One region of the Leclercia sp. CFBP8987 genome, then DNA from elsewhere that is predicted to be linked to it. Evidence: predicted binding sites of a transcription regulator. Region 1 holds the regulator's gene; each other region holds the start of a gene.
What was found. The regulator PurR, encoded in region 1, represses purine synthesis genes. The targets are predictions, from matches to a motif close to CANGCAAACGTTTGCNTG.

Region 1 (7,932 bases):
GCCGCCATCACGTTGAAAATGGATGAACAGGGCGATTTGCTGCCGGACTCCACGCTGCACTTTCACGTTGAACCCTTTGAAGGGGCCAATCTGCAGCCTGAGGCGCTGGCGTTTAACGGCATTGATCCGCATAACCCGCTGCGTGGGGCGGTCAGCGAATATGAAGCGCTGCATGCCATTTTCAAAATGGTGCGCAAGGGCATGAAAGACCAGAACTGTAACCGGGCCATTATGGTGGCGCATAACGCGACCTTCGATCACAGCTTTATGATGGCCGCCGCCGAACGTGCGTCACTGAAGCGGAACCCATTCCACCCGTTTGTCACCTTCGATACCGCCGCATTAAGCGGGCTGGCGCTGGGACAAACCGTACTGTCGAAAGCCTGCATTACCGCCGGGATTGAGTTTGACGGCACCCAGGCGCACTCTGCCCTCTACGATACCGAGCGGACCACTGAACTGTTCTGTGAAATTGTGAACCGCTGGAAACGCCTTGGCGGCTGGCCGCTGCCGGAAGCCGACAACAACGCATAAAAAAAGCGACCATAAGGTCGCTTTTTTATTTACCGGGCGCGGTGGATCACTCGGCGCCTGGCTCTTCTGATTTGTATTTTGCAGCCGTCTCTTTGATCAGCTGTTGCAGTTCGCCACGCTGATACATCTCAATCAGGATGTCGCAGCCGCCAACCAGTTCGCCGTCAACCCACAACTGCGGGAAGGTCGGCCAGTTCGCGTATTTTGGCAGCTCAGCGCGGATATCCGGGTTCTGCAGAATATCAACGTAAGCAAAACGTTCGCCACAGGCCGACAGCGCCTGGACCGCCTGAGCGGAGAAACCACAGCTTGGCAGCTTCGGAGAACCTTTCATGTACAGCAGGATCGGGTTTTCAGCAATCTGCTGCTGAATTTTTTCAATAGTAGTGCTCATGTTTTGCTTCCTTTAACTTCTGTTACGGCAATCGTCTGACATTGTAGCGTTTCAGACCGACAACGGAAAATAACATTTTTGTCACTTATATGATTTTACCGCGCGTCCCTTAAAGTTGCATACACAACCTAACTTATCGCGCGATTACCGGCGCTTTTGTTCAGGTAATGCACAAATCGCCCCAATGAAATTCTGATTTTTTGCACTCGCTAACGAAACACAGTTTTAGATGCAAAAAGTTTATTAACGCCGGGCCTTTTTATAGATTAGAATCGACGAGTTTTGTAAATCATAAGCCGGTTTATTTATAACCTGCAATTACCAGAGGATTGCCCAGTGGCGCGAATAAATACATTCTCGATCACGCTCTGTGCTTTGCTGTTTACTTCTCTCACATTCACGCCGATGGCTAACGCCTCAGAGCAGGCGCGGCCTTCTGCCGCGCATAAAACGCATCTGGCGAAAGCGACCGAACCCAAGAAAAAAAGCAGTACCAGCAAAACCGCAAAAAAAGAGAGCACCAGTAAAAAGAGCAGCACCAAAAAAAGCCTCGCTAAAACACAGTCAACGAATTCCAGTAAAAAAAGCCGAACCACCTCCCGCAGCGCCAGCCGAACCACGCAAACCGCCTCCCGCGTTGTGACAGAAAAATGCACTGCCCGCAAAGGGCGTAAAGCGCATTGCGTTAAAACCAGCAAAACCACTACCCTTGCCGAAGCGCATAAAGTCCGGGTGCAAAAAGCCCAGAAGACGGCAATGAATAAGCTGATGGGTCAGATTGGTAAACCTTATCGCTGGGGTGGCAGTTCGCCGCGTACTGGCTTCGACTGCAGCGGTCTGGTCTATTACGCCTATAAAGATCTGGTTAAATTCCGCATTCCGCGCACCGCCAACGAAATGTACCACCTGCGTGACGCCTCTCCGGTCGATCGCGGTGAGCTGGAGAGCGGCGACCTGGTGTTCTTCCGCACCCAGGGTCGCGGCACCGCCGATCACGTCGGCGTCTACGTTGGTAATGGCAAATTTATTCAGTCGCCACGCACCGGCCAGGACATTCAGATCACCTCCCTGAGCGAAGACTACTGGCAACGTCATTACGTCGGCGCACGTCGCGTGATGAAGGCCAACACCCTCCGTTAATCCCCTGCCCCGCTGGCGTCTCAGCGGGGTAAGTTCCTATTTTACATAGGCTTTCAATTTGCTACCCTACCCCTTCATTCAATAGGGTTATTGAATGGATCACTATAATAAGGAGAGAAGCAATGTCGTTTGAATTACCTGCATTACCGTATGCAAAAGACGCCCTGGCCCCGCATATCTCGGCGGAGACCCTGGAATACCACTACGGCAAACACCACCAGACCTACGTCACTAACCTGAACAACCTGATCGGCGGTACCGCCTTCGAAGGGAAAACCCTGGAAGAGATCGTGCGCACGTCCGACGGCGGCGTATTCAACAATGCTGCTCAGGTGTGGAACCACACCTTCTACTGGCACTGCCTGGCACCCAATGCAGGCGGCGAACCGACGGGCGAACTGGCTGCGGCCATCGCTGCTGCATTCGGCAGCTTCGCGGAATTTAAAGCGAAGTTTACCGATGCCGCGGTGAAAAACTTTGGCGCAGGCTGGACCTGGCTGGTTAAAGAGGCCGACGGCAAGCTGGCCATCGTCTCTACGTCTAACGCGGGAACGCCGTTAACCACCAGCGCTACCCCGCTGCTGACCGTCGACGTCTGGGAACATGCGTATTACATCGATTACCGTAATGCGCGCCCGAACTACCTTGAGCACTTCTGGGCGCTGGTAAACTGGGAATTTGTGGCGAAGAACTTCGCGGCATAATGAAAACGCCGAAGGGAACTCCTTCGGCGTTATTTTTATTCGGTGGCGCAAACCGGCTCGGGTTGTTTTCGCCCGGAGGCAAAGACCAGAATAAGTCCCAGGGCTGCAATAATCGCCCCCATCACCGGGACAAAGCTGTAACCCATCCCGCTGGAAATAACTGCCCCACCGGCAGCCGCCCCCAGCGCATTCCCCAGGTTAAAAGCACCGATATTTACCGACGACGATAAGCCTGGCGCATCGCTGGCCACGCGCATAACGCGCATCTGCAGCGGCGGAACCACCGCAAAGGTCGCCATACCCCAGACTACCATCGCCACGGCCGCGCCCACTTCACTACGCGCCAGCCACGGAATAGCCAGCATGATCACGATCAGCAGGAGTAAAAAGCCTTTCAGGGTGCCGCTCACAGACTTGTCCGCCAGTTTGCCGCCAAGATAGTTGCCGATGGAGAAACCAACGCCAATCAGCACCAGCATGGCGGTGATAAAGGCCGGCGTCGCCTGGTTGATATCATGCAGCACCGGGGCAATGTAGGTGTAGAGCGTAAACATCGCGCCAGCCCCGAGCACGGTGGTCAGCAACGCAGATAACACCTGCGGACGCAGCAGGACCGCCAGCTCTTTGCGCACCTCCGGCTTTTCACCCGCCCCGCCCGCTGGCAGGGAGAAGAACAGCGCGATTATTGAGACCACGCCCAGCAGCGCGGTGGCCAGGAAAGACATGCGCCAGCCAATCACTTCACCCATCCAGGTTGCGGCCGGCACGCCGCCGATATTGGCGATGGTCAGGCCCATAAACATGGTGGCGACGGCGCTGGCCTGCTTGTGCTTCGGCACTACGCTGGCAGCGACCACCGACCCGAGGCCAAAGAAGGCGCCGTGGTTCAGGCTGGTCAGAATTCGGGACAGCATCAGGGTGGTGTAATCCGGGGAGAGCGCCGACAGCACGTTACCGACGGTAAAGATCGCCATCAGGAAGATCAGCGCGTTACGGCGACCGCGATGGGACAGCAGCAGGGTCATCAGCGGCGCACCCACCATCACGCCGATGGCGTAGGCGCTGATCAGCATGCCCGCAGCGGGAATTGAGACATCCACGCCCCGGGCGATAACCGGCAGCAGGCCCATCGGGGAAAATTCGGTTGTGCCGATACCAAAGGCGCCAATGGCCAGGGCCAGCAGCGGAAAATTGATTCTCATACTTCAACTCCAGACACCGTGTCGTCAGGCGACACAGAACAATGAAGGCGAAAGCATGACACCAATCACAAAAAATGAGAAGTTAACAATTTGGCAAAAGATTTTTGCCGGGCGCGTAACAATCAGCGCAGGAACGAGGGAGAGCGGAACTCTCCCGCATCAATCAGTGCAGTGCCGCAGTCAGACCGCTGGCAACAATCAGACTCAGAACAATAATGGTGGTAATCAGCGAAAACTTAAGATCGGTACTCATCAATTTTTCTCCTTTTAATCACCCTATGAAGAGTGAGCCTGCTCATTTTTACACAGTTCCGGGTAAAAATCTTGCTGGATTTAGATTGATATCGGTTTTTGCTCTTCCCCTTTTGGCCAAGATAAGACAAAATTCCACGCTAAATTTATTAGCGTACCGGCCATTGACCCCCTCCTGACGTCCTGTGTCGTTTTCCCGGCGTACCGCAATTCAAATTGCGCAATTAGGGCGAGTGAAGGCAAACGTTTACCTATTGGTTTTTCAGGAGCTTAGATATGGTCTGGAGTGACATCTGATGGCAACAATTAAAGACGTGGCGAAACGCGCAAACGTTTCCACTACAACCGTATCACATGTTATTAACAAAACCCGCTTTGTCGCGGAAGAGACCCGTAACAACGTCTGGGCGGCCATTAAAGAGCTGCACTACTCTCCCAGCGCCGTAGCCCGCAGTCTGAAGGTTAATCACACCAAATCGATCGGCCTGCTGGCGACCAGCAGCGAAGCGCCCTATTTTGCGGAAATTATTGAAGCAGTTGAGAAGAACTGCTTCCAGAAGGGCTACACCCTGATCCTCGGCAACGCCTGGAACAGCCAGGAAAAACAGCGCGCCTATCTGTCGATGATGGCGCAGAAGCGCGTCGACGGCCTGATGGTGATGTGTTCCGAATACCCGGAATCCTTGCTGTCGATGCTGGAAGAGTATCGCAATATTCCGATGGTGGTGATGGACTGGGGCGAAGCGAAGGCCGACTTTACCGACTCGGTGATCGATAACGCCTTTGAGGGCGGCTACATGGCCGGACGTTATCTGATTGAACGCGGTCACCGCGAAATCGGCGTGATCCCGGGAGCGCTGGAGCGCAACACCGGTGCCGGACGTCTGGCGGGCTTTATGAAAGCGATGGAAGAGGCCTTAATCACGGTCCCGGAAAACTGGATCGTGCAGGGCGACTTTGAACCGGAGTCTGGCTACCGCGCCATGCAGCAGATCCTCTCCCAGAGTCCGCGCCCGACCGCCATCTTCTGTGGCGGAGACATTATGGCAATGGGTGCGCTCTGTGCTGCCGATGAGATGGGCCTGCGCGTTCCGCAGGACGTTTCGCTGATCGGGTATGATAACGTGCGCAACGCCCGCTTCTTTACCCCGGCGCTGACCACCATCCACCAGCCAAAAGATTCGCTGGGGGAGACCGCCTTCAACATGCTGCTGGACCGTATCGTCAATAAGCGCGAAGAGTCCCAGTCAATTGAGGTGCATCCGCGCCTGATCGAACGCCGTTCCGTGGCGGATGGTCCGTTCCGCGACTACCGCCGTTAATCCTCTCCGGGAGCCAGCACCTCTGGCTCCCGCAGCCACTCCCGGTTCATCGTTTCACTGTCTCCCAGATAATCCAGCAGCCAGGCCAGGGCCGGTGACATATCGTTTTGTTGCCAGGTCAGGCAGCAGGCCGCATCCGGGAAGGGATTTTCCAGCGTCAGCTCGACCCACTTCCCGCTGTCGATCCACGGCCGGGCAAAATGCACCGGCACCATCCCCACGCACAGACCAGCCGAGAGGCAGGTGGCGGACGATTCCCAGTCCGGAGTGACGATCCGCCGCTGGTTATCCAGCAGCCAGGTGATGCGTTTCGGCAGCGAGCGGGAGGTGTCCTCGCGCACCAGCGAGGGCCAGTTGCGCAGGGTATCATCGCTGAGCGGTCCTTCCATGGCGGCCAGCGGATGATGGTTGGCCACCACGCAGATCCAGCTCAGGGTGCCCATATCACGAAACGCATAGCGCCCCCCGACCGGGATCGCCTGGGTGGCGCCGATCGCCATCTCCACCCTGCCGTCCGCCAGCGCATCCCAGACGCCGTTGAAGACCTCCTGCGAGACCCGCAGCTCGACGTCGGAAAAGTGGCGGTAAAAATCGACAATCATCTGCCGGGTGCGCTCGGGGCGCACGATATTATCCACCGCAATGGAGATATGGCTCCGCCAGCCGTTGGCGATCTGCTGGCACTGTTCGCGGGTGATCTGCATTTTTTTGATAACAGACCGCCCCTCTTTGAGAAACCACGTCCCGGCAGGCGTGAGTTCCACATCCCGGTGACGCCGCTCAAACAGCGGTACCGCCAGCCACTCCTCCAGCTGACGCACGGTGTAGCTGATGGCGGACGGGACGCGATGCAGCTCCTGCGCTGCTCCGCTGAAGCTGCCGTTACGCGCTACAGCATCCACCACTTCAAGAGAATATTCTGACCACATTTTCTGCCTGCAAAATTTTTGAATGCAACCGCCAAATATTAGCGTTTCACAAGCGGGTTTGCACTCCCTACACTCAGCGGCTACCCAAACCTGCGCCCAAACGGAGTAATAAAATAATGACACCCGGGAAAGGATTTTTAGTCTGGCTCGGCGGCTTAAGCGTGCTGGGCTTTCTCGCCACCGATATGTACCTGCCTGCCTTCGCCATCATGCAGGAAGATCTGCAGACCCCAGCGGCGGCCATCAGCGCCAGCCTGAGCCTGTTCCTGGCGGGCTTTGCCTTTGCTCAGCTGCTGTGGGGACCGATGTCCGACCGCTTCGGCCGTAAGCCGGTTTTACTGGCGGGCTTAGCCATTTTCGCTCTCGGCTGCCTCGGTATGCTGTGGGTTCGCGATGCCACCTGGCTGCTGGTGCTGCGCTTCATCCAGGCGGTGGGGGTTTGTGCCGCAGCGGTCACATGGCAGGCGCTGGTGACCGACTACTACCCGGCCTCGCGCACTAACCGTATTTTTGCCACCATCATGCCGCTGGTCGGACTCTCTCCGGCGCTGGCCCCGCTGCTCGGCAGTTGGATCCTCGCCCATTTCAGCTGGCAGGCGATTTTTGCGGTGCTGTTTGTTATCACCCTGGTGCTGATGATCCCGGCCTTTAGCCTGAAGCCAGCGGCAGTGAAAAATGAACAACCTAAACAACGCGTCACCTTTTTATCGCTGTTGCGCTCGCGTACCTATCGCGGCAACGTCCTGATTTATGCCGCCTGCTCTGCGAGCTTCTTCGCCTGGCTGACCGGCTCGCCGTTTATCCTCAGCGACATGGGCTACAGCCCGGCAGCGATCGGCCTGAGCTACGTGCCGCAGACCATCGCCTTCCTGATTGGTGGCTATGGCTGCCGTGCCGCGCTACAGAAATGGCAGGGTCACCAGATGCTGCCGTGGCTGCTGGGCCTGTTTGCCGTCAGCGTGATCGGCACCTGGGCGGTCGGGTTTATCCCGGGCGTGGGCCTGACTGAGCTGCTGATCCCCTTCTGCCTGATGGCGGTGGCGAACGGCGCGATCTACCCAATTGTGGTGGCCCAGGCCCTGCGTCCTTTCCCACAGGCGACCGGCAGCGCCGCCGCGCTGCAGAACACCCTGCAGTTGGGTCTCTGCTTCCTGGCGAGCCTGCTGGTGTCGTGGCTGATTGCCACCCCGCTGCTGACCACTACCAGCGTGATGGTGGCGACTGTGGTGCTGGCGGCGCTGGGCTATCGGATGCAGTACATCCCCGCCAGCCAGCGGGATGACAGCCTGCAGGCCGAATCGTCACGCGCCTGACAGAATATGTAGTTAGCTTGCTAACGATATCCTGTTGAATCACTGCGATATCAGTCCTATACTCACTGAAGCGTTCTGATAAATACTACAAATATTAAGTGTTAACGGGAGCCGGAGCGCTCCCGTTTTACCATGGATGGCC
Region 2 (7,932 bases), 1.2 Mb from region 1:
CTCATCGTTGCAGGTCAGGCCGGAGAGCCAGTACAGCACCGGCGGTTTTGCGGCACCGTTAGTTGGTGGCAGAAAAATGCTGAACGTCATGGCGCAGTTCAGCACTGCCGAGTCATGACGCCAGCGCTGCTGTCGACCTTCAAAACAGTGGTGCTCTTCGAGCAGTTCCATGCAGGGCTCCTTCAGGAAGGTTGTATAAAGAGATGAAGGTCATAATACAGATAATTCAATAACGAGTGAGTAACTTTCACTTCCGCATTAACGACATATCCTGCATCATGAATTTACGAAACTTTAACATCTGGAGTGGTCATGGCGCTGCGTATCGCGCTCAGCGGTTTTGTGGTTCTGGTGGTGGCGATGGGAATAGGGCGTTTCGCCTTTACACCCCAGGTGCCGCTGATGATTGCGGCAGGGCAACTGACCCTGACCAGCGCCGGGCTGGTGGCGGCCATGAACTACCTCGGCTATCTGGTGGGGGCATGGGATGCCATGCGCGCGCACCGGTTTGTCGAAGGCCGTCTGTGGCTGGGGATTGTTGGCGCGGTGGCGCTGACCCTGCTCTCGGCCGTCGCCGATAACGCTGTGGTCCACGGGCTGCTGCGGTTTGTCATTGGCTGCATGAGTGGCTGGTCGATGGTACTGATCGCCGCCTGGACCAACGATCGGCTGGCCCATTTCGGTAAGCCAGGCCTCAGTGCCGCGGTCTTCGCCGGGCCGGGGGCAGGCATCACGATAAGCGGTCTGCTGGCGGTGTGGATCCAGGCCCAGGGGTTGTCGGCCAGCGCGGCATGGCAAATCTACGGCGTGCTGGCACTGGTGCTGATCGCCGTGGTGGCTCGCTATCTGCCGCGTGCCGGACAGCTGCACCGCCCGGGTACCACGCCGGAGCCGCTGGCGCTGACCCGGGATCTGCGTCGTCTGGTCTGGAGCTACAGTCTGGCCGGGTTTGGCTATATTCTCCCGGCGACCTTTCTGTCGCAGATGGCGGCGCTGCGCTTTCCTGGCAGCGCGTTTGCCCAGTTTGTCTGGCCGGTTTTCGGCGTGGCTTCGGTGCTGGGCATTGCCCTGAGTATCGCTCTGCGCCATCTCTCCACCACGAATCGCAGACTGGCGCTGGTGCTCTGGCTGCAGGCGGTGGGGGTGATTGCTGCCTGGCTGTTGCCGGGGATGGCCGGTCTGGTGACCGGTGCATTGCTGGTGGGCGGCGGATTTTTATGTGCGGTACAGCTCTCGCTGCTTTACGGGCGTGAACTGGCACCGAATCATACGCGTTACATGGCCGGATTACTCACCACTGGCTATGCCATCGGGCAGCTGATTGGCCCGATGACCTCGGCGTTGTCGAGCTGGCTCACCCACCAGCTGGAGCCCGCTCTGGGCCTTGCGGGTATCGCCCTTTTCGTGGCGGGCGGGCTGGTCTGGCAGCGTCAGGTTGAAAGGTAACGGCAATTGCAATAATTATCGCGGTGAATACTGGATTATGCTCGCCGCCTCGCGCACAATGACTGCACATTTTGCCCCATGTAGGGCAGAAGCGCGCCACACCTGCAGGAGAAAAGAATGTCATCAATGAGTAAAGAAGCAGCTCTCGTCCACGAAGCACTGGTTGCGCACGGCCTTGAAACCCCGTTGCGTCCACCGGTTCAGGATCTGGACAACGAAACACGTAAACGTCTTATTTCAGGCCATATGACCGAAATCATGCAGCTGCTGAATCTCGATTTGAGCGATGACAGTCTGATGGAGACCCCGCGTCGCATCGCCAAAATGTATGTCGATGAGATTTTCTCCGGCCTGGATTACGCCAATTTCCCAAAAATCACCGTCATTGAAAACAAAATGAAGGTGGATGAGATGGTAACGGTGCGTGATATCACCCTGACCAGCACCTGTGAACACCACTTTGTGACCATCGACGGCAAAGCGACCGTGGCCTATATTCCGAAAGATGCAGTCATTGGTCTGTCGAAAATTAACCGCATCGTGCAGTTCTTTGCCCAGCGTCCGCAGGTGCAGGAGCGTTTAACCCAGCAGATCCTGATCGCGCTGCAGACGCTGCTTGGCACTAACAACGTGGCGGTTTCCATTGACGCGGTGCATTACTGCGTGAAAGCGCGCGGTATTCGCGATGCGACCAGCGCTACCACGACCACCTCGCTGGGCGGCCTGTTTAAATCCAGCCAGAACACCCGTCAGGAGTTCCTGCGCGCCGTGCGTCACCACGACTGATCATCAGGGCAGAATAGATGGAAAGAAATGTCACGCTGGATTTCGTTCGTGGCGTCGCTATTCTGGGTATTCTGCTGCTCAATATCAGCGGCTTCGGTCTGCCGAAAGCCGCTTATCTCAATCCCGCCTGGTATGGCGATATTACCCTCAGCGACGCCTGGACATGGGCAGTGCTGGATCTCTTCGCCCAGGTCAAATTCCTCACTCTGTTTGCCTTGCTGTTCGGGGCCGGCCTTCAGCTGCTGCTGAAGCGCGGTAAACGCTGGATCCAGGCCCGGCTTTCGCTGCTGGTACTGCTCGGATTTATTCATGGCCTGCTGTTCTGGGACGGCGACATTCTGCTGGCCTACGGGCTGGTGGGGCTGATCTGCTGGCGCATCATCCGCGATGCGCACGATATCAAAAATCTCTTCAATACCGGCGTGGTGCTGTTCCTTATCGGCGTGGCTATCCTGCTGCTGCTGGGGGTGATCTCTGGCGGCTCCACCAACCGTTCCTGGGTGCCGGATGCGGCCAACCTGCAGTACGAGCAGTACTGGAAGCTGGGCGGCGGAATGGAGGCCATCAGCAACCGGGCCGATATGATTGGCAACAGCCTGCTGGCGCTCGGGGCGCAGTACGGCTGGCAGCTGGCAGGGATGATGCTGATCGGCGCCGCGCTGATGCGTACCGGCTGGCTGAAAGGCGAGTTTAGCCTGCGTCATTACCGGCGAACCGGGATCTGGCTGGTGCTGGCCGGGCTGGCGATTAATCTTCCGGCGGTGATCGCCCAGTGGTATCTGCACTGGGATTACCGCTGGTGCGCATTTTTATTACAGGCACCGCGTGAACTGAGCGCGCCGTTGCAGACGATAGGCTATGCCGCACTCATCTATGGCTTCTGGCCGCAGCTCTGCCGTTACCGTCTGGTGATCGCGGTGGCCTGCGTCGGACGCATGGCGCTCAGCAACTACCTTTTACAGACGCTGATCTGCACCACCTTGTTCTATCACCTCGGCCTGTTTATGCAGTTTGATCGCCTGCAGCTAATGGGTTTCGTCCTGCCAATATGGCTGGTAAATATCCTTTTCTCTGTTTTCTGGCTGCGTTATTTCCGTCAGGGGCCGCTGGAATGGCTATGGCGGCAATTAACCGCACGTGCTGCAGGTGTTTCATTAAGTAATACATCCGGATAACGATCTGGATCACAATCATTAACAAAACGGATGTAACCGTTTTCATCCTTGTGAGCTTCTTCACGTAGTCCTCCCTTTCTCGCTGCCAGAATAGTCACCTTGCTAAACACAGGGGGTGTCTGTGAGTTGCTGCAATCTAAATAAGGGTGGTGAATATGATCACCATTCGTGACGTCGCGCGTCAGGCGGGCGTTTCTGTCGCCACCGTTTCCCGGGTTCTTAATAACAGCGCGCTGGTCAGTCCGGAGACGCGTGAGTGCGTGATGAAAGCCGTCACGGCGCTGGGCTACCGGCCTAATGCGAATGCTCAGGCACTGGCAACCCAGGTCAGCGATACCATCGGCGTGGTGGTGATGGATGTGTCTGACGCCTTCTTTGGTGCCCTGGTGAAAGCCGTAGACATGGTTGCTCAGGAGCACCAGAAAAATGTGCTGATCGGCAACAGCTACCACGAGGCGGAAAAAGAGCGTAACGCCATTGAGGTGTTGATCCGTCAGCGCTGTAACGCCCTGATCGTTCACTCAAAAGCCTTAAGCGATGAGGAGCTGTCTGCCCTGATGGAGCAGATCCCCGGCATGGTGCTGGTCAACCGCATCGTGCCGGGCTATGCCCACCGCTGCGTCTGCCTTGATAACGTCAGCGGAGCGATGATGGCGACGCGGATGCTGGTGAATAATGGCCATCAGCGCATCGGCTATCTTGCGTCAAACCACCGCATTGAAGATGACGAAATGCGTCGTGAAGGCTGGCAAAAAGCGTTGCTGGAGCAGGGTATTACCGCCCCGGACAGCTGGATCGGCACCGGCTCGCCGGACATGCAGGGCGGGGAGGCAGCCATGGTGGAGCTGCTCGGGCGCAATCTGCAGCTGACCGCGGTCTTTGCCTACAATGACAGCATGGCCGCAGGGGCGCTAACCGCGCTGAAAGATAACGGCATTGCGGTGCCACAGCATTTGTCACTGATTGGTTTCGATGATATTCCCATTGCCCGTTACACGGACCCGCAGTTGACAACGGTGCGCTACCCCATCGCCTCTATGGCGCGGCTGGCCACGGAGCTGGCGTTACAGGGGGCCGCTGGCAAGCTCGATATCAACGCAACCCACTGTTTCATGCCGACTTTAGTGCGTCGCCATTCGGTTGCCATTCGGCAAATTGTGGTGCCGATCACTAACTAATAATTCGTCGTGATGTAACCGTTTTCAATTTGTGAGTAAATTCACAGTAAGTTAACAATGCGCTGTCTATGATGTCAGCGTTTTAGTGACTGAAACGCTATGTAACGGTGAGTAATCGTTTTTACTATAGCCACGGCACGTTAAACATCCAAAAAAACGCATTCTGGAGCGTTACCGACCAAGGAAGATAGAAATTTTATAAGTGGACTTCGGCGGGCAGTAACGTTTCTTTAACATGCCGCCGCCGATCGTTATTCACACGAACTACCCTGCATAAAAAAAACCGGAGATATCATGAATAAGAAGGTGTTGACTCTGTCTGCTGTTATGGCAAGCATGCTTTTTGGTGCGACCGCGCACGCCGCAGATAGCCGTATTGGTGTGACTATCTATAAATACGACGACAACTTTATGTCTGTTGTGCGTAAAGCCATCGAGAAAGAGGGCAAAGGGGCGCCAGACGTTCAGCTGCTGATGAATGACTCTCAGAATGACCAGTCCAAACAGAACGACCAGATTGACGTCCTGCTGGCTAAAGGCGTAAAAGCCCTGGCAATCAACCTGGTTGACCCGGCTGCTGCGGGCACCGTTATTGAGAAAGCACGTGGCCAGAATGTGCCAATCGTGTTCTTCAACAAAGAACCTTCCCGTAAAGCGCTGGATAGCTATGACAAAGCCTTCTACGTGGGCACCGACTCCAAAGAATCCGGCATCATTCAGGGCGACCTGATTGCTAAACACTGGGCTGCTAACCCGAACTGGGATCTGAACAAAGACGGTCAGGTTCAGTTCGTTCTGCTGAAAGGCGAGCCGGGCCACCCGGATGCTGAAGCCCGTACCACTTACGTGATCAAAGAGCTGAACGACAAGGGTCTGAAAACCCAGCAGCTGGCGTTAGATACCGCCATGTGGGATACCGCGATGGCGAAAGACAAGATGGACGCCTGGCTGTCCGGCCCGAACGCTGACAAAATCGAAGTGGTTATCGCCAACAACGATGCGATGGCAATGGGTGCTGTAGAAGCGCTGAAAGCTCACAACAAATCTTCTGTGCCGGTATTTGGCGTGGATGCCCTGCCTGAAGCAATGGCGCTGGTTAAATCTGGCGCAATGGCCGGTACCGTGCTGAACGATGCTAACAACCAGGCGAAAGCTACCTTCGATCTGGCGAAAAACCTGGCAGACGGCAAAGGCGCTGCTGACGGTACCAACTGGAAAATCGAAAACAAAGTTGTTCGCGTACCGTACGTTGGCGTAGATAAAGAAAACCTGGCGCAGTTCACCAGTAAATAAGTTTTAGTATTCCACTGGGCGCAGTTTCTGCGCCCTTTTATCACGCGACGCGAGGCCGAGAAGGTATAATTATGGTCAGCACAACGACTCAGTCGTCCGGTGAATTCTTGTTGGAAATGAGCAATATCAACAAGTCTTTTCCCGGGGTTAAAGCACTGGATAATGTTAATTTAAAAGTACGGCCTCACTCCATTCACGCTTTAATGGGTGAAAACGGTGCGGGTAAATCAACATTATTGAAATGCTTATTTGGGATCTATCAAAAAGATTCTGGCAGCATTGTTTTTCAGGGGAAAGAGATCGATTTCCATTCTGCCAAAGAGGCACTGGAAAACGGTATTTCGATGGTTCACCAGGAACTTAACCTGGTACTTCAGCGTTCGGTGATGGACAATATGTGGTTGGGTCGTTATCCGACCAAAGGCGTATTTGTCGATCAGGACAAAATGTATCGCGATACGAAAGCCATTTTTGATGAACTGGATATTGATATCGATCCGCGTGCGCGCGTGGGTACGTTATCGGTTTCACAGATGCAGATGATCGAAATCGCCAAGGCGTTCTCCTATAACGCCAAAATCGTGATTATGGATGAGCCGACCTCTTCATTAACGGAGAAAGAGGTGAACCACCTGTTCACCATTATCCGTAAGCTGAAGGATCGTGGCTGCGGCATCGTTTATATCTCGCACAAAATGGAAGAGATCTTCCAGCTGTGTGATGAGATCACGGTGCTGCGCGACGGTCAGTGGATTGCCACTCAGCCGCTGGAAGGGCTGGACATGGACAAGATCATCGCCATGATGGTGGGTCGCTCCCTGAACCAGCGTTTCCCGACGAAAGAGAACAAGCCGGGTGAAGTGATTCTGGAAGTACGCAACCTCACGTCGCTGCGTCAGCCTTCCATTCGCGATATCTCCTTCGACCTGCATAAAGGGGAGATCCTCGGGATTGCTGGTCTGGTGGGGGCCAAGCGTACCGATATCGTGGAGACCCTGTTTGGTATTCGCGAGAAATCCGGCGGGACCATCACTCTGCACGGGAAAAAGATCAATAATCATAACGCCAACGAAGCCATTAACCACGGTTTTGCGCTGGTGACGGAAGAGCGCCGCTCAACCGGTATTTACGCCTATCTGGATATTAACTTTAACTCGTTAATTTCTAATATTCAGAATTACAAAAATAAAATCGGTCTGTTGGATAATTCCCGCATGAAGAGCGATACCCAATGGGTAATTGACTCGATGCGCGTGAAAACCCCAGGTCACCGCACGCAAATTGGCTCGCTCTCCGGTGGTAATCAGCAGAAGGTAATTATCGGACGCTGGTTATTAACCCAGCCTGAAATTTTGATGCTGGATGAACCCACCCGTGGTATCGACGTGGGTGCAAAGTTTGAAATTTATCAGCTGATTGCTGAATTAGCCAAGAAAGATAAAGGGATCATTATTATTTCGTCCGAAATGCCGGAATTGTTAGGGATCACAGATCGTATTCTGGTCATGAGCAATGGTCTCGTTGCCGGAATTGTTGAAACCAAAACGACAACGCAAAACGAAATTTTGCGTCTTGCGTCTTTGCACCTTTAAGATTAGGGGCTCCTCATGAGTGCGTTAAATAAGAAAAGTTTTCTTACTTATCTGAAAGAAGGCGGTATTTACGTTGTTCTTTTAGTCTTGCTGGCCATTATTATTTTCCAGGATCCGACATTCTTAAGTCTCCTGAACTTAAGTAACATTCTGACCCAGTCTTCGGTGCGTATTATTATCGCCCTGGGCGTAGCGGGTCTGATCGTCACCCAGGGTACTGACCTGTCAGCCGGTCGTCAGGTTGGTCTGGCGGCGGTTGTCGCGGCAACGCTTCTGCAGTCGATGGAAAACGCCAACAAGGTGTTCCCGGAGATGGCGACCATGCCGATTATCGTGGTAGTCCTGATTGTCTGCGCTATCGGTGCGATCATCGGTCTGATTAACGGCATCATTATCGCTTACCTGAACGTAACGCCGTTCATCACCACCCTGGGTACGATGATCATCGTTTACGGTATCAAC
Region 3 (7,932 bases), 1.0 Mb from region 1:
GGATTTTATCATAATATTTTGCGCACTGCTTCCCTATTTAGGCAAGCCTTACGCGGTGGTCAGGTGGAGACAGAGATCCGGTCCAACCGGGCGTATCTCGCTAAAGTTAAATGCTGGCGCATCCGCCAGCGTTTCCAGCCCTGGTAACACGCACAAGCCGCGGGCGTCGCTGCCTAACAGTTTAGGCGCCAGATAGACAATCAGCTCATCCACCAGCCCGGCCTGCAACAGCGCGCCGGCCAGCGTCGGGCCCGCTTCTACCCAGATACTGTTGATCTGCTGTTTGCCCAGCAACATCATCAGCACCACTAAATCCACGTGCCCATTGTGCTCCGGCACCAGAATGCTGCGTACGCCTTCGGGCCAGCTGCGCTCATCTTCCTGAGTGCGGGCAAACCAGGTTTCCCCGGGCTGCTGCACAATGCGGTGCTCAGGGGTAACCTGGTTCTGCCGGTCGACCACAATGCGCAGCGGCTGGCGCAAATTCTCTTGCGGGTACAATTTCTGGGTGTCGGCATTCAGCTCATCCCAGCGCACGGTCAATGCCGGATCGTCGGCCAAAACGGTGGCATGGCTGGTGAGAATAGCATGGCTTTGCGCGCGCAGACGTTGCACATCGCGCCTTGCCTGCGGGGAGGTGATCCACTGGCTTTCGCCGCTGGCCATCGCCGTGCGGCCATCCAGCGAGGCGCCCAGCTTCAATTGAATATAGGGAAAACCGGTACGCATCCGCTTGAGGAAGCCTTTATTCAGGCGCTCGGCTTCACTCATCATCAGGCCGTGGCTGACCTCAATCCCCGCCTGCTGCAGGCGATACAGGCCGCGACCGGCGACCTGTGGGTTAGGATCCTGCATGGCCGCGACAACCCGGGAGACACCGGCCGCTATCAGCGCATCGCAGCACGGCGGCGTACGCCCATGATGGCTGCAGGGTTCCAGCGTGACGTAGGCGGTGGCGCCGCGCGCCTTCTCGCCGGCCATACGCAGGGCATGCACTTCAGCATGCGGCTCACCGGCACGATAGTGAAAACCTTCCCCGACGATCTCGCCATCTTTAACGATAACGCAGCCGACATTGGGGTTGGGATGGGTCGTAAAACGACCGCGCTGCGCCAGCTTCAGCGCTCGCGCCATGTAAATCTCATCCTGCATATGCTTAATCCTGTAGGCGGGCGATCTCTTCCCCGAACTCTTTAATGTCTTCGAAACTGCGGTAAACAGAGGCAAAGCGGATATAGGCGACTTTATCGAGCTTTTTAAGCTGTTCCATCACCAGGTTGCCGATCATTTTGCTCGGCACCTCACGCTCGCCGGTGGCACGCAGCTGAGTTTTGATGTGATTAAGCGCCATTTCGACGTCATCTGCGCTGACTGGCCGTTTTTCCAGTGCTTTTAGCATCCCGCTGCGCAGCTTTTCTTCGTTGAAGGGTTCGCGGACGTCATTACTTTTTACGACGCGGGGCATCACCAGTTCTGCCACTTCAAAGGTGGTGAAACGTTCGTTACACACCAGGCACTGACGACGGCGGCGTACGGATGAGCCCTCTCCCACGAGGCGGGAGTCGATTACTTTGGTATCCACGGCGAGACAGAATGGGCAATGCATACGGTGTCCTGGCTATCGGGTTGACTGAGCTCCATTTTACCCTGAACTGGGCTGACAACAAAGAAGGAGCGTTTTTGAGATAAAGGATCTATACGCGGGGCAGCGTCGTTGACTACCCTTAGCAGAATCCGTTATTTCAGGGAAATAATTGCCATGACAAGACGTTACCTACATGTTTTGCTGCTGGGAAGCCTTTTTAGCCTCAGCGCCTGCGCCCAGCAAAGCGAAGTGCGCCAGATGAATCAGAGCATCAGTTCACTGAATACCACTATGAACAAGCTCAACCAGGAAACCGTCAAGATCACTCAGCAGAATGCGCTGAACGCCAAATCGACCAGCGGCGTCTATCTGCTGCCAGGGTCAAATACCCCTGCCCGGCTGAACAGCCAGATTGGTACGCTGAAGATGTCACTGGTGAACGCGGCGCCGAACGCCGACGGTACCCGCGCCACGCTGCGTATCCAGGGGGAATCAAACGATCCGCTGCCGGCATTCAGCGCCACCGTGGAGTGGGGCCAGATCCAGGGCACGACCGACAGCTTCCAGGAAGTGAACGTCCAGACCCAGCTAATTAATGCTCCGGCCAGCGTGCTGGCACCGAGCGATGTCGACATTCCGCTTCAGCTAAATGGCCTGACCCCCGATCAGCTCGGTTTCATCCGTATCCACGATATTCAGCCCGTCGCGCAATAATCCCCCTGCGGAACGTGTTACACGTTCCGCTCCCCTCTTTATTTACAAACATTGGCAACAGAAATGTTTGCTATTACAATCCGCTCCGTTAAAAATACGCAAACGTGAACGCAATCGATTACGTATGTGAGAGAACTGTGAAACAACACATATTTTTGTGAGCAAGGATTCCTATAATAGGCTCCCAGAAATACGAAATATTTAGAAACGCAATTCGCGCCTTTTTCACTCCCGTAAGGGATTTCAAATCAGTGGCATCATTATGAAAAAAACATTACTGGCAGCCGGTGCAGCGCTGGCACTTTCTTCAACTTTCTCTGTGCAGGCAGCAGAAAACGATAAACCAGAATACGTTTCCGACTGGTGGCACCAGAGCGTTAACGTTGTGGGCAGCTACCACACCCGTTTTGGACCGCAGATCCGCAACGATACCTACCTGGAATACGAAGCGTTCGCCAAGAAAGACTGGTTTGATTTCTATGGTTACATGGATGCACCGGTCTTCTTCGGTGGTAACACTGATGCGAAAGGTATCTGGAACCACGGTTCCCCACTGTTCATGGAGATCGAACCGCGCTTCTCCATCGATAAACTGACCGGCACCAGCCTGGCGTTTGGTCCGTTCAAAGAGTGGTACGTCGCAAACAACTACATCTACGACATGGGCCGAAACAAGTCTGGTCGTCAGAGCACCTGGTACATGGGTCTGGGGACTGATATCGACACCGGTCTGCCGATGAGCCTGTCCATGAACGTGTATGCCAAATACCAGTGGCAGAACTACGGTGCAGCGAACGAAAACGAGTGGGATGGCTACCGTTTCAAAGTGAAATACTTTGTGCCAATCACCCAGCTGTGGGGCGGCAACCTGAGCTACATCGGCTTCACCAACTTTGACTGGGGTTCAGACCTGGGCAACGACGACTTCCGTGACCTGAACGGTAAGAAAGCGCGCACCAATGACTCCATCGCCTCCAGCCACATCCTGGCGCTGAACTACGATCACTGGCACTACTCTGTTGTGGCGCGTTACTGGCACAACGGTGGCCAGTGGAACGACGACGCCAGCCTGAACTTCGGCGACGGTGACTTCAGCGTCCGTTCTACCGGCTGGGGTGGTTACCTGGTTGTGGGTTATAACTTCTAATCCTGTAGTTGTGCCGGGTGGCGAAATAAAAGCAAAACGGCAACCTTCGGGTTGCCGTTTTTTATGTTTGCGCCCTCTCCCGTGGGAGAGGGTCGGGGTGAGGGCATCAGGCCGCACTTACCGTAGGCCGGGTAAGGCGTAGCCGCTAGCCGGCATCTTATTGCTTCACCTTCCTCAAAAAATCCGCCAGCGAACGCTCCGCGCTTTCGCTAAAGCGTCTGTCCGCCATCGTGATATTCAGACACCTGTCGAGCCGGAAACAGCGGTAGTCATCACGCCGTTCGCACCAGGCCGCCAGCAGCCAGTGCTCGCCCCAGAAGAACAACCCCAGCGGCTGAACGTCCCGGGAGGATAACTGCCCGCTCTCATCCCGATAGTGCAACCCCAGCACCCGCTGAGCGGAGATCGCCTGATGGATCACATCGAAGCCGCTGCGGGAGTGCGGCTGAAGGGCAATGTCCGGGGCGTAGATCCGGGTCTGCTCGGCCTTGCGACGGCTCTCCTCCGGCAGGATCGCCAGCACCTTTTCCTGGGCCGATTCCAGCTCACGCGACAGCGACTCCCCGCCCCAGGTTTTCAGCAGGCGGATCGCCACCATCAGCGCCTCGGACTCCTTGTTGGTCAGCATCAGCGGCGGCAGGTCGAAGCCCGACATCAGGCGATACCCGCTTCCCGCCTCCCCTTCCACCGGCACGCCAGAGAGCGACAGATCCCGGATATCGCGATAGACCGTGCGTTCCGACACGCCGAGCCTGTCCGCCAGATGCGCTGCGGTCGTCAGCCGCCTGCCACGCAGGATCTGCACAATCTGGAACAAACGGTCGGCGCGTCGGGTCATCGGTTCTTCGCTTTACAGGTGAATATCAGGCGGGTTGATGAAGTCCAACCCGGTTGCCTTCGCTGTCGGTAAACAGCGCGATGGTGCCAATACCGCGCGGCAGCTCAAGTGGGCCAAACACGCATGCGCCGCCAGCAGACGAAACGCGATCCAGCGTGGCCGCAAGGTTGTCAGTATGCAGGTAAATAATAGCGCCCTGCGACGAGGGTGTAATGCCGTCAAATTTTGCCAGCGCGCCGCCGGTGGCCGGATCCTCATGGGGGAAAATGGCCAGCTCGGCAACGTCCATTTGCTCGCGCTTCAGCGTCACCTGCAGCACCGGCTCGTAAAATTTGATGGCACGATCCATATCAGCGACCGGAATTTCAAACCAGTTAATCACACTTTTCATACATCCTCCTGCCTGTTGTTTAGGTTCAGAAGGAGTCTACGCCAGGCCTCCTGACAGCATACTGTCAGGAGTGTTTGTCAGGAGCAGGCAAAAAAAATCCCGGCCATAAGACCGGGATTTCGTCACGCATCAGACAATGCCTTACGGCAGAATGGACGGCTGATCCGCCCCTTCTTTTTCTACTTTCTGCTGAAGCAGGTGTTCGCGCTTCATGCCAAGTTTCAGTGCCAGCGCGGACGCGACGTAGATGGATGAAGCCGTACCGATGGAAACACCGATCAGCATGGTCAGCGAGAAGCCTTCCAGAATCGGGCCGCCGAAGAGATACAGCATCAGGATCACCATCAGGGTGGTCCCGGAGGTGATCAAGGTACGGTGCAGCGTCTGGGTCAACGACACGTTAAAGATCTCGTACGGCGTACCGCGACGGATCTTACGGAAGTTTTCACGGATACGGTCCGATACCACGATACTGTCGTTCAGCGAGTAACCGATAACCGACATCAACGAGGCCACAATGGTCAGGTCGATCTCGATATGGAACAGCGACAGAACGCCCATGGTGATCACCACGTCGTGCGCCAGGGCGATAACCACCCCGGCCGCCAGACGCCACTCGAAGCGGAAACCGACATACACCAGGATGGAGATCAGCGCCACCAGCAGTGCCATCGCACCGGTCTGGGCCAGATCCGCACCCACGCTCGGGCCGACGAATTCAATACGCTTAACGGTTGCGGTCTGGCTGGTTGTTTCGTTAATCACGTTAACAACCTTGCTGCCCAGCTCCTGGCTGCCGTTGGCATCATGAACCGGCGGCATACGCACCATGATGTCGCGGCTGCTGCCGAAGTTCTGCAGCAGCGGCTCTTCAAAGCCCGCCTTCTGCAGCGACTCACGCATCTGGTCCATATCGACCGGTTTTTCCAGGCTAATCTCAATTACCGTACCGCCGGTGAAATCGAGCCCCCAGTTAAAGCCCTTCACGCCCATAATGGCGATGGACAGAATCAGCAGAAAACCTGAAATGCCGAAGGCCCAGTAGTCCCAGCGCATAAAGTCCCAGACTTTACGGCCGTAGTTCAATTGTTCAACAGTATATTCCTGTGCCACAACGCACTCCTCAGATAGACAGCTTTTTAACGCGCTTGCCGCCGTACAGCAGGTTCACGATGGCACGGGTGCCGACGATAGCGGTAAACATTGAGGTCGCCACACCGATACCGGTAGTGATAGCAAAACCTTTAATGGCACCAGTACCGACTGCGTACAGGATAAGAACCTTGATAAGCGTGGTGATGTTCGCATCGAAGATGGAACTGAACGCGCCACGGTAACCTTCGTCGATCGCCTGTTGTACTGAACGCCCGTTGCTCAACTCTTCTTTGATACGTTCGTTGATCAGTACGTTAGCATCGACCGCCACCGCAAGGGTTAAGACGATACCTGCGATCCCCGGCATGGTCAGCGTCGCCCCGGGCAGCAGGGACATAATGCCGACGATCAGCACCAGGTTCGCAATCAACGCGCTTGTCGCAATCAGACCAAACTTCTTATAGAAGAAGATCATGAAGATGATGGAGATCGCCAGACCGGCCAGACAGGCTTCAAGACCCTGAGTGATGTTCTGCATACCCAGAGTTGGACCGATGGTCCGCTCTTCAACAATCTGAATCGGCGCAATCAGCGCACCGGCACGCAGCAGCAGCGAGAGCTGACGTGCTTCGTTCGGGTTGTTGATACCGGTGATACGGAAGCTATTACCCAGGCGAGACTGGATGTTGGCGATGTTAATCACCTCTTCCTCTTTCACCAGGATGGAGCGACCGTTCGCATCTTTTTTACCGCTGTCTTTGTACTCCACGAACAGGGTCGCCATCGGTTTACCGATATTGTCCTTGGTGAAGTTAGACATGATGTTACCACCGGCGCTATCAAGCGAGATGTTAACCTGCGGCTGGTTGTATTCGTCCTGGCTGGAGGTCGAGTCGGTGATGTGGTCACCGGTCAGGATCACCCGCTTGTACATCACAACAGGCTGGCCTTCACGGGTCTGCTTCACTTCAGAGTCGCCCGGAACGCGACCAGACGCGACAGCGGACTGATCGACGTTGGTGTTCACCAGACGGAATTCGAGGGTCGCGGTTGCGCCCAGAATCTCTTTCGCACGCGCGGTATCCTGGATACCCGGCAGCTCAACCACGATACGGTCAGCACCCTGACGCTGTACCAGCGGTTCAGCAACACCAAGCTGGTTTACACGGTTACGCAGGATGTTGATGTTCTGCTGAACCGCGTATTCACGCGCTTCTTTCAGACGTTCATCGGTCATCACCGCACGCAGCTGGTTGCTGCCCTGAGAGGAGAGGACCAGGTCGCGATGACGCTGGGTCAGGTAATCCATCGCCTGATTACGGGCAGTGCTGTCGCGGAACGCGATGCTCATCCCGTAATTATCTTCCTTACGCACGGTGGTGTAAGGGATGCCTTTTTCGCGCAGATCGCTACGCAGGCTGTCGATGTTTTGTTCCTGGAGTTTGCCAAGGGCGGTTTCCATATCCACTTCCATCAGGAAGTGTACGCCGCCACGCAGGTCGAGACCGAGTTTCATCGGCTCCGCGTTGATAGAAGCTAACCAACGCGGCGTTGCAGGAGCAAGGTTCAACGCCACGACATATTTATCACCCATCACGCCCATCAGCGCTTCACGAGCGCGGAGCTGCGTGTCGGTGGAGTCGAAGCGAGCAAGAATAGCGCCCTCTTCCAGTGCCACAGACTTAGCGGTAATTTTTTCTTCTTGTAAAGTTTTCTGGACCTGGATCAGCGTTTGCTCACTGGCGGCGACGCCGCGCGCGCCAGTGATTTGAACAGCCGGATCCTCACCATACAGGTTGGGAAGCGCATACAGCAGGCCGACGACAATGACGACGACCAGCATGACGTACTTCCACAAAGGATAACGGTTTAACACGGCAGTTCCCTTTGGGAAAAGTTAATTACAGCGCTTTCATGGTGCCTTTCGGCAGAACGGCAGCAACGAAGTCACGTTTAATCACTACTTCAGTAGTATCGTTCAGCGCGATAACGATGTAGCCGTTATCAGCAACTTTGCTTACGCGACCTACCAGACCACCGTTAGTCAGCACTTCATCGCCTTTCGCGATGGAGTCCATCAGCTTTTTGTGCTCTTTGGTGCGCTTCTGCTGTGGACGCAGGATCATGAAATAGAAGATCAGACCGAACACCACCAGCATCAG

Region 2: a site for PurR is predicted at 3,437-3,454, ahead of galS (HTH-type transcriptional regulator GalS). Genes of this name have one in related genera too.
Region 3: a site for PurR is predicted at 2,407-2,424, ahead of SOM40_RS04785 (nucleoside-specific channel-forming protein Tsx). Genes of this name have one in related genera too.

What each region holds. Positions count from the first base shown of each region.
Region 1 is NZ_CM188255.1:2,022,447-2,030,378, reverse strand. Features, by position in the region: gene rnt (ribonuclease T) at 1-534, shown strand, start outside; gene grxD (monothiol glutaredoxin 4) at 581-928, opposite strand; gene SOM40_RS09730 (C40 family peptidase) at 1,265-2,068, shown strand; gene sodB (superoxide dismutase [Fe]) at 2,191-2,772, shown strand; gene SOM40_RS09720 (MFS transporter) at 2,808-3,974, opposite strand; gene cydH (cytochrome bd-I oxidase subunit CydH) at 4,138-4,227, opposite strand; gene purR (HTH-type transcriptional repressor PurR) at 4,523-5,548, shown strand; gene punR (DNA-binding transcriptional activator PunR) at 5,545-6,477, opposite strand; gene punC (purine nucleoside transporter PunC) at 6,594-7,790, shown strand.
Region 2 is NZ_CM188255.1:3,252,104-3,260,035, reverse strand. Features, by position in the region: gene fghA (S-formylglutathione hydrolase) at 1-171, opposite strand, end outside; gene SOM40_RS15790 (YbfB/YjiJ family MFS transporter) at 313-1,446, shown strand; gene folE (GTP cyclohydrolase I FolE) at 1,564-2,232, shown strand; gene yeiB (DUF418 domain-containing protein YeiB) at 2,250-3,407, shown strand; gene galS (HTH-type transcriptional regulator GalS) at 3,563-4,585, shown strand; gene mglB (galactose/glucose ABC transporter substrate-binding protein MglB) at 4,880-5,878, shown strand; gene mglA (galactose/methyl galactoside ABC transporter ATP-binding protein MglA) at 5,950-7,470, shown strand; gene mglC (galactose/methyl galactoside ABC transporter permease MglC) at 7,486-7,932, shown strand, end outside.
Region 3 is NZ_CM188255.1:1,016,657-1,024,588, reverse strand. Features, by position in the region: gene ribD (bifunctional diaminohydroxyphosphoribosylaminopyrimidine deaminase/5-amino-6-(5-phosphoribosylamino)uracil reductase RibD) at 49-1,152, opposite strand; gene nrdR (transcriptional regulator NrdR) at 1,157-1,606, opposite strand; gene SOM40_RS04790 (SadB/YajI family lipoprotein) at 1,760-2,299, shown strand; gene SOM40_RS04785 (nucleoside-specific channel-forming protein Tsx) at 2,562-3,446, shown strand; gene SOM40_RS04780 (helix-turn-helix transcriptional regulator) at 3,604-4,284, opposite strand; gene SOM40_RS04775 (VOC family protein) at 4,310-4,675, opposite strand; gene secF (protein translocase subunit SecF) at 4,817-5,788, opposite strand; gene secD (protein translocase subunit SecD) at 5,799-7,646, opposite strand; gene yajC (preprotein translocase subunit YajC) at 7,672-7,932, opposite strand, start outside.